3 regions of the Polymorphobacter sp. PAMC 29334 genome follow, and region 2 is predicted to be linked to each of the others. Evidence: predicted binding sites of a transcription regulator. Region 2 holds the regulator's gene; each other region holds the start of a gene.
The links. The regulator LexA, encoded in region 2, represses DNA repair genes until DNA is damaged. The targets are predictions, from matches to a motif close to GTTCCNCNCTTGTTCT.
Positions count from the first base shown of each region.

Region 1: a site for LexA is predicted at 3,099-3,114, ahead of KZX46_RS21905 (LexA family protein). Genes of this name have one in related genera too.
Region 3: a site for LexA is predicted at 2,072-2,087, ahead of radA (DNA repair protein RadA). Genes of this name have one in related genera too.

Region 1 is NZ_CP080245.1:150,181-155,504, reverse strand. Features, by position in the region: gene KZX46_RS21920 (DUF2493 domain-containing protein) at 128-1,066, shown strand; gene KZX46_RS21915 (hypothetical protein) at 1,125-1,352, shown strand; gene KZX46_RS21910 (Y-family DNA polymerase) at 1,361-2,623, opposite strand; gene KZX46_RS21905 (LexA family protein) at 2,627-3,076, opposite strand; gene KZX46_RS21900 (SOS response-associated peptidase) at 3,617-4,279, opposite strand; gene KZX46_RS21895 (hypothetical protein) at 4,727-4,945, opposite strand; gene KZX46_RS21890 (hypothetical protein) at 5,188-5,324, opposite strand, start outside.
Region 2 is NZ_CP080243.1:2,296,668-2,301,991, forward strand. Features, by position in the region: gene KZX46_RS14615 (ComEC/Rec2 family competence protein) at 1-1,109, shown strand, start outside; gene KZX46_RS14620 (DUF1330 domain-containing protein) at 1,192-1,485, opposite strand; gene lexA (transcriptional repressor LexA) at 1,958-2,641, opposite strand; gene glp (gephyrin-like molybdotransferase Glp) at 2,677-3,879, opposite strand; gene moaC (cyclic pyranopterin monophosphate synthase MoaC) at 3,876-4,370, opposite strand; gene trpC (indole-3-glycerol phosphate synthase TrpC) at 4,367-5,155, opposite strand.
Region 3 is NZ_CP080243.1:894,255-899,578, forward strand. Features, by position in the region: gene KZX46_RS08070 (CvpA family protein) at 1-684, opposite strand, end outside; gene radA (DNA repair protein RadA) at 690-2,060, opposite strand; gene KZX46_RS08080 (PEP-CTERM sorting domain-containing protein) at 2,236-2,742, shown strand; gene KZX46_RS08085 (hypothetical protein) at 2,795-3,076, opposite strand; gene KZX46_RS08090 (TMEM175 family protein) at 3,127-3,738, opposite strand; gene KZX46_RS08095 (patatin-like protein) at 3,815-5,324, shown strand, end outside.

The DNA.
Region 1 (5,324 bases), on a different replicon from region 2:
CCCGCACCACCCCTCGATCAGGGGTTTCCCTCGCGTCTTCGCGCTCGGTGCTGCCACCAAGGCCACCGGTCTGATCGGGCTCACGCCGACGGATCTCCTGCCGGCGATCATCCAAGGAGCTTTCCCGATGCAAGCCAGTCTCGCCTCCATCCTCCTCGCCGCCGGCCTGGAGGGCCTGAGCGTCAAGGACGCCGAACCATCACAGGATTTCCCGGGCACCGATGCTCTCGAACACTCCGTCCGCGCCGCCTGGAACGAGATGTTCGGTATCTTCGCCGATACGCCGATGGAGAAACCCGCCGAAGACCTCGCTTGGCAGTTCGTCAACATCTTCCACCGGGCCGGTGAAAAGCAGGAGCGCAAGCTCGATGATCTGAGCGACGAGATCCGCATGCTCGTCCGCGACCGCGACCAATCGGAGATCGGCTCCGCCAACCTCGAAACCGTGATCGACCGCGCCCGTGAAGCCGAGCAGGTCATGCAGTCGTTCCAGGTCATGCGCGAACAGGCCGCGATGCTCTACTGCGCCGAGACCAGCTACAGCTGGCGTGCACAGCGCGGCGGTCGCTCCGTACCGGGAATGACCTCCGCAATCGTCGAAGGTCGCGCGTTCATGCGTGCCCGCGCCGAGACCAAGAAGGCTCAGGCGATGCCCGCAGGCACTCCGGTGGTGTTCTCGGGTGGCCGCATGGTGATCGACGAAGCCGACGCGAAGCAGTTCGCTGACGATCTGTTCCGCACCCTCGACCGGGTTCACGACCGCGTCGGCGACATGGTCCTGGTCCACGGTGGGGACACCAAGGGAATTGACCGGTTCGCCGCTGGCTGGGCCGAGCGCAAGAAAATCCCGCAGGTCGTGTTCGGTCTCGATCCCAAGCTCGGACAGCGTGCCGGGTTCCGCCGCAATGAACAGTTCCTCTCGATCAAGCCCCGCTACGTCATCGCCTACCCGGGGAACGGCGTTCTCGAGCGTCTGGTCGAAGAGGCGAGGACGCGGCGGATCAGTGTGGTCGACCGTCGCGGTCCCCTCGGCACCCCGCCTGTCGCCGAACGCAAGGCGGCCTGACCCCGCCAATCGCCGACGCTGGTTCGCCAGCGTCGGCATTTTTCCACGGAGATCGAAAATGACGACCGCTTTTATGAACGTGACCCACTGCGCCCGAATGGCGACCCGCCAGGCACTACGCACCGGCGAGGTCGTCCATGTAATCGCCACCGGAAACGACACCATGCCGATCATGGTCATCGACGAACACCAGCTATTCGCACACGGAGACCGTCTCGGTCCGGAAGATCTGCTATTCACCGCCGACCCGTTCGGCGACCCGATGACGATGCCGCGTGCGTCATGACCATCCCTTCAGTGGGCGACCGGCACTTCAGCGAGCCGCGTCGTCCACGACGGGCTCTTCATCGTCCGCTTGGTATCGTACGCCCTCGCGCCCCGGCCTTCGGCCGCGAGGCGCACGGTGCTGCGGCCGTAGCGCTCGTTGAGCCCGTCGACTGCCGCGAGCAACTGTGGCGCGCGCGCGTCGGCCGACGCGAACAGGTCCCCCTGGGTTGCCGCGACCGGATGAAGCCCTTCGAGCATCACCCCGCATTTTGAATAGACGGCACCGGGCGTGAACATCGCCTCCGCCATGTTCCCCGCAAGCGCACCAATGGCGCGGGGGTCGTGGGTCGCCGGCGACAGCCGCGCCGACCGCGATGCCGACGGCGCATCGGGCTTGTAACGGCTGCCATGCGCGAACGCGATGAGCCGCGACGCGACCAGCCCCTCATGACGGGCCTTTTCGGCTGCGCGTACCGCGCGCCGAATCATCGCCTCGCGAAGCGTCGCACAGTCGCTCACCGGCTCGCCGAAGCACCGTGTCACCGCCGCTCCCTTGCGCGGCCCCGGCGGCACGTCGAGCTCGACGCACTCGACACCTGCGAGCTCGCGCACCAAGCGTTCGAGCACGACTGTGCCGACCTCGCGCGCTACCGCCGGCGGCATTGACGCTAGATCGGCCGCGGTGCGGACGCCGAGCGGCCGCAGTCGGGCGCTCAGCGCCCCGGCGACGCCCCACACCTCCTCGACCGGCCACACCGCCAATAGACGGCGGCGCAGATCCTCGTCGTGGAGATCGACGACGCCATCCCAGATCTTCTCGCTGGCCTTGGCGAGCGCGTTCGCGACCTTACTCAAGGTTCGCGTCGGCCCGAGCCCGATCCGCGTCGGCAAGCCGACGGCGCGCAGGATCGCGGCGCGGATACGGTGAGCGCCGGCGACGTCGCCAAGGCCGGAGGGCAAGGTGGGCAAGCGGAAGAAACTCTCGTCGATCGAATAGATCTCACAGGAATCGCTATGCTCGGCGATGACCTGATTGAAGCGCCGGTTGAGGTCGGCGTACAGCTCGTAATTAGATGATCGGAGCTCGACCCCGTGCCGGCGGATCGTGTCGCGCAGTTTGAACACCGGAGCGCCCATCTTGATGTGCAGCGCCTTCGCTTCCTCGCTCCGCGACACGGCACAGCCGTCGTTGTTCGACAGCACGATCGTCGGCCGATTGCGCAACGAGGGGTCGAACAGACGCTCGGCCGAAACGTAAAAGTTCGAGACGTCGACGATCGCATGGCTCACGCCTCAGCCCTTCAGGTTACGGACACTGGCTCGGACCACCCCCCAAACGTCGACGTCTTCGTCGGCGATCGTAGCCGGATAGTTCATCCGGCTGTTTCGCGCCTCAAGGGTCGGCACCCCGGCCCGGATGCAGAGCTGGCGGATGACAAAGCCCCCGTCCACGACGGCGATGACAATGCGCCCGTTCGACGGCTTGGCGTCACGGTCGACCACGACGACATCGTCGTCGAAGATGCCCGCGTCGATCATCGACTGACCGCTGACCCGAAAAACGAAGCTCGCCGCGCGGTCGAGACGCAACAGCTCGACCAGATCGATCGCTGTCTCCTGCCAGTCCTGCGCAGGCGAGGGAAAGCCAGCACCGGCGGCACCCACAATCTGCAGCCGCAGGCCCGGTGCAACCTCAGCGATCGGGATCGGACGCGAAACCGGAAGCTCAAGCAGAATCATCATGGCCGACATGATAGCGACGGCGCGAACGAAAAGGGAACAGGAGATTTTGCCGCGATCTTGGCGAAGAGGGGGCTTTGCGCTATATGGGCTGTGGCCTCGTAGCCAAGTCGATCACCTCCGAGCTCGGGTGCTGAAGACAGCCGGGCTCACGTCTAAGGGGCGGGGAGCCCTCGCAAGACTCCCCGCCCCGCTGGATCAACCCTTCGGTCGACCCAGCTTAACGATCGCGATCACAAGCATTACGCCCGCGATCGTGACCATTACAGCCTCGTAGGCTGTCATCGGCATCACCTCCGTCCTGGGCGACGAATTTGCGATGCTACGCTGAAGACGCCACACCGCGACGCCCAGGCGTGGCCTACACGAGCCGGGCGTGGGCGTCTTTCGCCAAAGCACCGACCGACCTGAATGCGGCGATCGCCATCAGCTGCGACAGATCTGCACTCTCAGCTGCTCGACGGCATATACGATGGGGGCAGGGCAAAGAAAGTCGTCGTCGGTGCGCAAGGTAACGATCACTTCGGTAGCCGGGTGACGCCGTCAGTCTGCGATCACGTCGAGTAGGCCGGTCTCCGGCACCTCCTCGACCTCGATCTCTCCCGGTCCGGTCGATGGTATATGTCGACCGACTGCCATCAGCTGCGACGGATACGGCGCAGCGAGCTGGATCGCGCCGTCGTAATCGCAGGTCAGCCAGCGGTCATAGTCTTCCTCATGCAGGATGACGGGCATCGCCTTCGGATGAATGTCGGCGACGAGCGGGTTAGGATCGCAGGTCAGGAACGCGAACGCTCCGCCCTCGCCTAACGGCCGCCAGACCCCGGCGAAGGCGAAGATCGGCCGGCTCGGGATGCTGAACCAATGAAGAGGAAGCTTGCCTGGCACACCAGGCCCATACTCCGAAAACTCAGTCACTGGGACCAGACACCGCCTCGATAAAGAGGTAAGAGCGGTCCGCCAAAACGACGACGCGAGATTGCGAACGTTCGTCACCGGCTTCTCGACAAGTTTGCCGGTCTTTGGCGTCTTAACCAAATGCGGGAACCCCCACGACATGACATCGAGAACACGCGCGCCGTCGACATCACGCGCGACCCACGCCGGCTTCTTAGGGAAAAGCTCCGGCGGCGGCAGATTCGGACAACCATCGATCGGAAGAGCAATGTTGAGGGCGTGCGCGAGATCGACGTCACGTGCCGTCATTCGGTACGGTTACACATTGAATGGCGACCCTAGTGTTTCGGCCGCGAATCTACCGTGTACTGGCTCGGGTGGATAGAGCCGTCCGCTCCGTTGAGATGCTCGAGTAGCGAGAGCCATTCGTCGGGAACCTGACACTCCGACTGCTTCAGTGGATAACAGCCAAGCCGAGCATGCTCAGCTGCGACCGCCTTGTTAATTGGGATAACCGCCATATCAAATCCCGTATTTTAGGGGATCAAAATGTCGACGTGACCGGCAGCAGCTCACGCTCGATATGCTGTATTGCTCGACGACTACCTCCAGTAGTTGTGGCGCTCCCATGAAAACCTAGCCCCTAGCGCTTAATTCTAGCTGAAGTTAAATAATGCGCCATCACGCCCGGGAGCAAACATCTAGCGCAAAGCGTAGCTGTACCTCGAAGATACATATGGACACTGATCGATACGGTTACTTGGGAGTGAGCACGACGGAAGTGACTTGTGTTCCGTCATCCATGATTCCCCGGTAGAAGTTTTCCGCGAGCACGGGCGAAGTCGTCAGTACCGACGCGAGGAATCCCGCGATCGCCACGCCATATTCGAGCACCGCGGGAGCCGCTTCCAGCAGCGCGTGCTCGATAGCCTCCCTTCCAACATCATTAAGGGTGTCTTCGATCGAGCTGGCCACTTCGCTTGGAGGGTCTGGGGGGCCATTGTAGTTCGTAACATAGTAGCCGTTTTGCTGGCGTGCGCTGACCGTGATTCCAGCATCGTCCCGGATCGGCCTGCCTTGCGGTGCCGCTGAGGGGATGGGAATGAGCGTGCCGTCAGGGTCGGGCGCAGCCTCAAAGCGCGTGGTATCGCTGGAGGCGGGTTGGGTAGCGTCTCCATCATTTCAACTCCTTTGAGTGGTGCCTCGAATGGTTGCAGTTAGATGCAGTCGCCGACGATGACATTGCCGAGCATCGCCGGGCCTTTGCCGTTGATTACGAGCGACATATTGTAATCGCCCGACGGCAGCGTGAATGTTGCCGACCGCATCGCGGATGCGCCGGCGGCAAGGGGGT
Region 2 (5,324 bases):
GGCCAAGTTTTCAGCTGAAATTCGCCGCGGTCACCGGGCTCGTCGCGCTGTTCAACTCGCGGCTCGGGCGCTGGCTGTCGGCGCCGCGGCAGAATGCGGGATGGGTGTCGCGGACGCTCCAGCACCTCGCCGGGCTGCTCGTCACCGGGGTCATCGCCGAGGCGCTGCTGTCGGCGACCGCGCTGTTCCACTTCAACCAGACCGGGGCGTACGGCGTTTTCGCCAACCTGCTGGCGATCCCGTGGACGAGCTTCATCGTCATGCCATTGCTCGTGCTGGCGTTGCTGCTCGACCCGCTCGGGATCGCCGCCCCGGCGTGGTGGGCGCTCGGCAAGTCGATGGACGCGCTGATCGCGCTCGCGGTGTGGGTCGCCGGGTGGCCGGGGTCGGTCGTCCGGGTTGGGTTGATGCCGATCACCGCGTACGCGCTGCTCGTCGGCGGCGGGCTGTGGCTGTTCATCTGGCAGGGTCGCGCGCGCTGGCTCGGCGCGGTGCCGGTGGTGATCGGTGCCGTGATGGCGCTGACCTCGCACCCGCCCGACCTGCTCGTCAGCGCCGACGGCCACCACGTCGCGGTGCTGCTCGATGCCTATGACGACGAGGGGCCGCGGTTGGCGTTGCTCCGCGACCGCACCGGCGACTATCTCCGCGATGTCTGGGGCGGGGTCACCGCGTCGACCGCCGACGCCGCGATTGCCGACCTGCCGAATGCCGACTGCACGGTCGACGCCTGCGTCGCGCGGGTCGGCACCGGGCGGAGCGCGATCCGGCTGCTGGCGACGCTGTCGAAGGACCGGATCGGCCAGCCGAAATTCGGCCCGGCGTGCGCCTCCGCCGACATCGTCGTCAGCGACCGGCGGCTCCCCGCATGGTGCAACCCGCACTGGCTCAAACTCGACCGGACCGCGCTCGAAACGAGCGGCGCGGTTGCGATCTGGCTCGCGGGGCGGCGGGTCGAGACCGTCGGCGAACTGACCGGCGACCATCCGTGGATGCCTCAGCCGCGTGTCTGGCGACCTCGCGCTGGGGGCGCGAGCGGTGCCGGGCGGGCTTTGCGCGCAGGCCGACCCGCAGAGGCCGCGCCGAACCCGGACGAGCCTACCTATTGAGTAAGGCAAGCGACCGCATCGCTCGACTGCCGGCTTCGCGAACGATGCACGCGTCGCGTCCCGCTATAGCTCGTGTTCGTGGTCAACCATGTGATGTGAACGCGAACATATCGCCCGAGGTCGCCGCAAGCCGTGCGGCCTTGTAAGGCGCATAATCCGGGTCCGAAATAAAGTCCTCGGTCGCGGCTCGTGAGGGAAATGTCAGCAAAACGATCGAGTCGAGATCCGGCCCGTCACCTTCGAACCGACGAATGCTTTCCGACACCGCGAAGTATGCGCCACCATGCTTGCGGATAATCGCCGGCACGTTTGCTGCGTAATTCTCTACCCATGCCATGTCGTGGACCTTGATCGTCACGAGAACAAACTCGGCCATTGCGCACCCCTCGTTGCAACTCGCATCTGTCGACGATTCTAACTATCCAAAGTGGATATCGCCGCATTGCTGATATGCGATGTTTGAGGAATGAAATTTAGGCGGACATTTCGACCGTCGCATTTAGCGATGGCGAGGTCAGCGCTGGCCAGTCTACCTTCGCCCAACCGATCGCCAATATTTAGACTTTTTACATTGTGGCACGAAGTCTCAACGGCGTCATCGCTTCGGTCCAGCATCGCCGCGGCTAGCCACCATCACGGCGGGCTATGCAGTAAGCCTGAACGCCACGCTGCGATCACATCGTAGGCTCTCGCCGACGGAGACGGATCAATTCTTCTCGACGTAGATCATTCCGCAGCGATCTATCGAACTGCTAGAGACAAACCCACGGGAACGTCTACACCGATAATGTCAGCCTGCCAAATGCCGGATCGCGAGGTCGATCTTCGTCAGGCGTAGTCGATCTTCATCAGGCGTATCGGCGCAACAGTCCCGCAAGCTTGCCCTGTACGCGCACCCGCGACGGCAGATAGCGCTGGGTCGAATACATCGTGTTCGCCGGTTCGAGCTCGACCATGCCCTTGGCATGCTTCAGGATCTTGAGCGTCGCGTCATTGCCGTCGACCAGCGCAACGACAATGTCGCCATCGCGGGCGGTGTCGCAGCGGCGGACAAGTGCGTAATCGCCGTCGAGGATACCCGCGTCGACCATCGAGTCCCCCGATACTTCGAGCGCATAGTGATCGCCCGGCCCGAGTAGCGCTGCCGGAACCGAAAGCAACCGGTCGTCCTCGAACGCTTCGATCGGTTGCCCGGCAGCGATCCGGCCGTGAAGCGCGAGCGTGACGATGTCGTTCGCCGGGACCGCCGGTGCCGCCCGCTTGCGGAAGTCTGCGTGGACGACCTCGCCCTTGGGCGCACTTACAGCGCGCTGGACCGCATCGGGCATGCGCAGCACTTCAAGGGCGCGCGCGCGGTTCGGCAAGCGGCGGATGAAGGCGCGTTCCTCGAGCGCATTGATCAGGCGGTGAACCCCCGACTTCGACTTGAGCGCAAGCGCCTCCTTCATCTCCTCGAACGACGGCGACACACCACTCTCGTTCAAGCGCCCGTTGATAAATGTCAGCAGGTCGTGTTGCTTGCGCGTGAGCACCGTCGTTCTCCATCCCAGGAACCGATGCAGAACGTTTAGGCAACACTAGATATGGTGTCAAGCATGATGCAGTCCACCATCGCACCCGATTTGGTTGCTTCGGCATATAGTTCGCGGACGATCAGGACATTGCTATCAGCGAGGACGCGGAGCATCGCGCTGTCCTGCGCCGACGCGGGTGCGACGACGCCATCGATCAGACGGGCGCGGAGATAGTCGCGGCGCGGCCCGTTGGCTTCGAGGTCGACGCCGAGCCGGGCGGGGATGCTGCACGGCAGGGGGTCGAGGTCGCCGCCGAGCGCGCGGAGCAACGGCACGACAAATAGGGTCGCGCAGACGAACGCCGACACCGGGTTACCCGGCAGCCCGACGACGCGGGTCGCGCCAAGCATCCCGGCGAGCATCGGCTTGCCGGGCCGGAGCGCTATCCGCCAAAAGTCGATCGTCGCGCCCATCTCGCGGAGGACCGGCTGGACTAGGTCGTGGTCGCCGACCGACGCGCCGCCGATCGTAACGAGGACGTCGGCGTCGGCCTGCGCCGCGATCGCGGCGGTCAGCGCCTCGCGTGTGTCGGCGACGATGCCGCCGTCGATGACATCGGCGTATTTGCCGAGTAGCGCGGTGAGCATGACGCCGTTCGAGCTGACGATCTGGCTCGGCCCCGGCGCGACCCCGGGCGTTACGAGCTCATCGCCGGTGGCGAGGATCGCGACGCGCGGGCGGCGGTGGACGGGGAGGGTGGCGTATCCGGCGGCGGCAGCGACGCCGATCCGCGCCGGGGTGACACGTGATCCCGCTGCCGCAACCGACTGTCCGGCGGGGAAATCTAATCCTGCGCGACGGATGTGCGCGCCCTCGCGCGGCGGCCCGTCGCCGGTCAGGGTGACGATGTCACCATCGCGCGCCACGTCCTCCTGGACAACGACGGTGTCGGCCCCGGCGGGCAGCGGCGCGCCGGTGAGGATGCGGACGGTCTCACCGGGACCGACATGGCCCGCAAAGCTGCGCCCCGCCGCGCTCTCGCCGGTCAGCCGCCACGGCCCGGCGCGGTCGGCCCAGCGAATCGCGTAGCCGTCCATCGCCGACGCGGCGAACGGCGGCTGGGTGAGCTTGGCGACGACGTCGGCGGCGAGAATGCGGCCCAGCGCGGCGGCGAAGGGAACGGTTTCGGCGGGGAGGGGAACGACCCCATTGAGCAGCCGCGCCTGCGCCTCGTCGACGCCAAGCAACGGCTTCACTCGGCGATATCCGTGTCGCCGTCGAGGCGGGCGCTCCAGTCGCCCGACTTGCCGCCGCGCTTGGCGAGCAGGCGGATGCCGCCGATCGTCATGCCGCGGTCCATGCTCTTCGCCATGTCGTAGACCGTCAGCAGCGCGACCGAAACCGCGGTCAGCGCTTCCATCTCGACCCCCGTGTTGTGTGTCGTGCGGACCGTCGCGGTGGCGCGGATGCCCTCATCCTCGATGACAAGGTCGACCTCCATCCCGCTGATCGGCAAGGGGTGGCAAAGCGGAATCAACTCGGCGGTGCGCTTTGCCGCCATGATCCCGGCAACGCGCGCGACGGCGATGACGTCGCCCTTGGCGAGGCTTGCGTCGCGGATCGCGGCGAGGGCTGTGGGGGCGACCCGGATCGTGCCCTCGGCGACGGCGATGCGCCCGGTGACGGCCTTCGCCGAGACGTCGACCATCCGTGCTTCGCCGGCGGGGTTGAGGTGGGTGAGGCTCATGCCGCGAGCAGGGTGCGGGTCGCCGCCTCGATGTCGGGGCAGCGCATCAGGCTCTCGCCGACGAGGAAGGCGCGGACGCCGTGTGCGGCCATTGCGGCGAGGTCAGCGGGGCCGGTCAGCCCGCTCTCGGCGACGACGGTGGCCCCCGGCGGGATGCGCCCCACAAGCTCGTAGGTCCGTGCGAAGTCTACCGAGAAGTCGCGCAGGTCGCGGTTGTTGACCCCGATCAGGCGGCTCCGCAGGCGCAGCGCGCGGTCGAGCTCGGCAGCGTCGTGGACCTCGACCAGCACGTCCATCCCGCGCTCGATCGCCGCGTCCTCGATCTCGGCCATCGCGGCGTCGTCGAGCGCGGCAACGATGATCAGGATCGCGTCGGCGCCGATGCTCCGCGCTTCGGCGACCTGCCACGTGTCGAGCATGAAGTCCTTGCGCAGGACGGGGAGGGTGCACGCGGCGCGGGCGGCGACGAGATAGTCGTCATGCCCCTGGAAGTATGGCGCGTCGGTCAGCACCGAAAGGCACGCGGCCCCCCCTGCTTCGTAGGCGCGGGCGTGCGCGGCAGGGTCGAAGTCGGCGCGGATGACGCCCTTCGACGGCGATGCCTTCTTGACCTCGGCGATCAGCGCGAAGCCGGTCGCGGCGGTTCGGTCGAGCGCGGCGCGGAAGCCGCGTGGCGCGGTCTGCGCGGCGGCGGCGCGGTCGAGATCGGCGAACGACGCCAGCGCCTTGCGGCGGGCGACTTCGGTGCGCGTCATGGCGCAGATGCGGGCAAGGATATCGGACATGACGCGTGTGTAGAACGGACCGGCGCGCCACGGAAGCATGGCGGACGCTTCGCCTCATCCGAGCGGCGACGTCGATGGGTGCCTTGCCCGAGACTGCCGCAGAACCTTCACCGAACGATGGTACCATGTGGTACGTTAGTCCGAGTGATTCGCCTGCGGGGGGCGCCCG
Region 3 (5,324 bases), 1.4 Mb from region 2:
GAGCGCGCCGCGATCGTCCTTGTCATAGCCCTTGGCGGCAGGATGCCCGCGGCTGGGCCGGTCGTGCCCGGCGCGGTCGCTGCTCGCCGGATCGTCGACCGTTGCCGCCGGGGCCGGGTGGCGGCGCTTCTCGACAAAATCGACCATCGCCTTCGACGTCACTTCGAGCAGCGGCGCGGTCCGCGATGCGGTCAGCCACAACGGGCGCGGCGCGCCGTCCTCCATCGTGTCGTAGCCGAACTGGACGATCAGGAACAGGATCGATGCCCCGATCAGCCCCTTGAACGCGCCAAAGCCGAGGCCGAGGACGCGGTCGACCGGGCCGACCACCGATGATTTCGTGCGGTCGCCGAGCTCCCCCGCGATCATCCGGAAAACGATGAACGTCGTCAGGAAGATCGACGCGAAGGCGAGGATGGCCGCGCCAGAATCGGTTCCAGTGATGTGGAGCGCAACGGTCTTGCCGACCGGATACAGGAATCGCACCGCCATGATCGCCGCGACCCACGCGAGCAGCGACAGCACCTCGGTCACGAACCCGCGCGCGAGGCCGGCGAGGCCCCCGAGGAGGATGAGCAGGAGGACGACGATGTCGAGGGCGGTTAGGCTGGCCATGATGGAGGGGGTGTTAGCGGGTCCCGCCCATGCCGTCATCCCCGCCTTCGCGGGGATGACGGCCAACATTTTAGTCAGGTCTTCACGCCCAAATGATCGACCAGCCCGGCGAGCGTGCGGAACTTCGCCGTGCGCATGCCGCCGCTCGCATCGGTGCTCCCCGGCACCAGCGCCGCGGCGAACCCGAGCTTCGCCGCTTCCTTGAGCCGCAGCCCGGCGTGGCCCACCCCGCGGACTTCACCCGACAGCGCGATCTCACCGAACGCGACGGTGTCGTGGCCGACCGGGGTCTCGGTCAGCGCCGAGACGAGCGCGGCGGCGACGGCGAGGTCGGCGGCAGGGTCGTTGATTCTCAGGCCGCCGGCGACGTTCAAATAGACCTCGCAATTCGAGAAGCTCAGGCCGCAGCGCGCTTCGAGGACCGCGAGGATCATCGCCAGCCGCGCGGTGTCCCAGCCGACGACGGCGCGGCGCGGGGTCGCCCCTGACGGCAGGCGGACGACGAGCGCCTGGATTTCGACGAGGACCGGTCGCGTGCCCTCCAATGCCGGGAACACCACCGCGCCGCTGACCGCGTGCTCGCGGTCGGTGAGGAACAGGCTCGATGGGTTGGCGACCTCCTCGAGCCCGTCGGCCCCCATCGCGAAGACGCCGATCTCGTCGGTGCCGCCGAAGCGGTTCTTGACGGCGCGGAGAATGCGGTACTGGTGGCTGCGCTCGCCTTCGAAATACAACACGGTGTCAACCATGTGTTCGAGGACGCGCGGGCCGGCAATCTGACCGTCCTTGGTGACGTGGCCGACGAGCACGAGCGCCGCGCCGCTGGTCTTGGCATAGCGGATCAGCTCGTGGGCGGCGGCGCGGACCTGGCTGACGGTGCCGGGCGCGCCTTCGAGCGTGTCCGAATGCATCGTCTGGATCGAATCGATGACGACGAGGCCCGGCGTCGTGCCCTGTCCGAGCGTCGTCAGGATATCGCGCACCGACGTCGCCGCCGCGAGCGCGACGGGTGCCTTGGCCAGCCCCAGCCTCCGGGCGCGGAGGCGGACCTGGTCGGCGGCCTCCTCCCCCGAGATATACGCGACGCGGGTGCCGTCGAGCGCCATCCGCCCGGCGGCCTGCAACAATAGCGTAGACTTGCCGATCCCAGGGTCGCCACCGATCAGCACCGCCGACCCCGCAACCAGCCCGCCGCCGAGCGCGCGGTCGAGTTCGGCGATCCCGGTCGACGTGCGCGGCGGGATCGCGACGTCGTCGTCGAGCCCGGTCAGCCCGATGCCGCGACCGCCGCTGCTCAGCGAGTGCTTGGCGCTGAAGGCGGTAACGACCGGGGCCGCCTCCTGCTGGATCGTGTTCCACTCGTTGCAGTCGCCGCATTGCCCCGCCCAGCGCGGACTCGTTGTCCCGCACGATTGGCAGACGTAGCGAACGGCGGCGCGGGCCATGCGATCTCCGGTGAACGAAGCGGGAACATAGGCGCGCGGGCGACGGCACGCAACCGGATTACTTGCGGGGGTGCCGTCGGTAATCAAGCCAATCTTAATGGATTATGGTTATTGAACCGTAACGACTTGGGTGCCGGGGATTTGGGCGCGCACAAGATTGGCGATGGGGATGGGCATGACACGATTTTTCAAGCGCTTGGCGATTGCCGCGATTTTGGTGCTCCCGGCCGCCGCCGACGCCAGCGTGTGGAAGATCAATGGCGTGTTCAGCGATGGCACCGCGCTGGCCGGACGCTTCTCGTTCAACGTCTACGGCTTCCTCGACACCGCGCACCTGACGACGAAAGCGCAGGGCGTGTTCACCGGGGCGACCTATGCGGTCCCCAGCGACTCGGCGTCGAACACCGCGTTCGGGCTCGACGTGAACCAGCACGATTACACCGCCGACCTTCATCTCGGCTTCGTGTCGGATATCACGACGGCGACCGGCAGCGTCGCGCTGCTGACGTCATCGTACGAGTGCCGCGGGTCGGGGAACTGCTACAACGCGAGCGGCGGCGACGTCCGCTATCTGGTCTCGGGGGTCGCGACGGTCCCCGAGACGGCGACGTGGGTGATGCTCGTCGCCGGGCTGGGCTTTGCCGGTGTCGCACTCCGCTACCGCCGCCTAACGCGCGCCTGATCCGCCTTCGCCTTGCGGCTGACCGGTGGCGACGGTCAGGCTGGCATCGCGGTCAATAGAGCTGCCAGAGGAGCGCGACCGCCACTGTCAGCAGGCCGATGCCGGCAAAAAAGGTCGCTTCGGCAATCCGCTCGATCCACTGCCTCGGCTTTTCGCTGCGGATCACGACGTACGACAGGAACGTGCTGCAGAGCAGGCACAGCGCCGCCACCCACGCCACCTCGTCGGCATAGGTGATTGCCGTCGAATGCGTCAGCCGCAGTCCGGTGAGGATGAAGAAGCACACGCCGAGCAGGTTGGTCGCGGCATTAAGGATATTGGGGTGGCGATCCATGCCCCTGCTTGGCACTTCGCCGCGTGGCTGTCACCGCTCGCGCCGCGCGCCTAGACCGCTTTCGGTTTGCGGTTGACCAGCGCTGTGATGATTGGGCTGCTCAGCAGCGGGATCAGCGCAAGGTGCGGCGAGACCATCGCAAAGCCGAACGCGAGGACGCCGACGATGATGGGGGCGGAGCCCGCACGCGCCCAGCGACGCAGGTCGTCGAGCCCGCCCGGCGCGGCGAGCGGCCCCTTCATCGCATAGCGCTCGAGAAGCAGGTTGAGGACGCCCGCGAACGTCAGCCACCCAGCATAGACGCCGACCGCGACCCGCGTGCTGACATAATGGCTGACGAGCGCGGTCGGGAACGGCATGAACGCGATCGTCATCAGGAACAGCATATTGCGCCAGATCAGCCCGTCGTCGACGCTCTGCAGCCGCCCGAAGACACGGTGATGGCCGATCCAGAAGCGCCCGATGACGAAGAAGCTGACGAAGAAGCCGATATATTGCGGGATGAGATCGGCGAGCCCCTGCGCGATGCCCTGCTCGGTCTCCGGCGTCGTCACCGGCAGATGGACCTCGATGATCAGCAGCGTGATCGCGATCGCGAACACCGCGTCGCTGAAGAACGCCAGCCGCTCGAGCTGGAAACGGTCGTGGCTCTTGTCGGTCATGTCGCCCCCTGAGCCGTGAAACTATTCGGGGTTCCGGCCGAATGATAGCGTAGATGGACGGCAGGGAGGCGTGACGATGCGCGAGAAGGAATTGCGGCTCGCGCTCGTCTGCTACGGCGGGGTCAGCCTCGCGATCTACATGCACGGCATCACCAAGGAGGTGTGGAAGCTGCTCCGCGCGTCGGCGGCGCGGACGCACGGCGAGGCACCGCCGGGCGATACCGAGATCGTCTACGCGGCGCTGCTTGATGAACTCGAGCCGCATCTCAACCTCCGCGTCCTCGTCGACATCGTCGCGGGGGCGTCGGCGGGAGGCATCAACGGCATACTGCTGTCGCACGCGATCGCCGGCGGGCACGACATGGAGCCGCTCCGCGACCTGTGGCTGGCGGGGGCCGACGTCGACCGGCTGCTCGATCCGCAGGCGGTCGCGCACGGGCGCATGAGCAAATGGTGGGCGACGCCGCTCGTCTGGTACGCCCGGTCGAAGGGCTATGGCATGGCCGACGACGTCGTCGATCCGGCGGCGCGGGTCGAGGTTCGCGCCAAGCTGTCGCGCTTCATGCGCTCGCGCTGGTTCCGTCCGCCGTTCTCGGGCGTCGGCTTCACCGCGATGCTGTACGACGCGCTCAAGGCGATGGAGATCCATGCGCCTGCGCCGCCGTTGATCCCGGAAGGGCTGCCGCTCGACCTGTTCGTCACGGTGACCGATTTTCACGGGCGCCCCGAGGCGCTCGCGCTGCATTCGCCGCCGCAGATCATCGAGACCGAGCATCGGCTGGTGATCGACTTTCACAGCAGTGGTGAACATGCCGGGCCACGCAGCATCGGCGATCCCGCCGAACTCGCCTTCGCCGCGCGCGCGACCGCGTCGTTTCCGGGGGCCTTCCCGCCGGCGCAGGTCGGCGAGATCGACGCGGTGCTCGCCGAGCGCAATGCGGCGTGGCCAGGGCGGACGGCGTTCCTCAAGCGGATCTTCCCGCGCCGCGCAGCAATGGGGCAGGTCTATGAGCAGGCCTCGCTGATCGATGGCAGCGTGCTTAACAACCGTCCGTTCGGCCCGGCGATCGAGGCGCTGCGTCACCGCCCGGCGCACCGTGAGGTCGACCGCCGCTTCGTCTATATCGACCCCAAGCCCGGCGCGCACGGCGGCAAGAGCACGCCCGGGGAGCCGCCGGGGTTCTTCACGACGATCCTCCGCGCGCTCGCCGACATTCCGCGCGAGCAGCCGATCCGCGACAATCTCGAGGCGATCGCGGCGCTGTCGGTGCGGGTCCGGCGGCTGCGGCAGGTCGTCGACGGCATGGCGGGGCAGGTCGACACGGCGATCGAGGGGGCAATCGGCGCGCGCTTCTTCTTCCTGCCGCTGTCGGCGGCGCGGCTGTCGGACTGGCGGTCGCGGGCGCAGACGGTCGCGGCGCAGCGTGCGGGCTTTGCCTATTCGGCATACGGCCAGCTCAAGCTCGCGCAGGTCGTCGACGGCATTGCTGCGCGGATCGCCGCACTCGGCGGGTCGGGCCCGGGCGTCACTGCTTATGTTGCCAGCCAGGCGCTCGTCGTCGAGGATGCCGCCGAGCGCGGCGGGG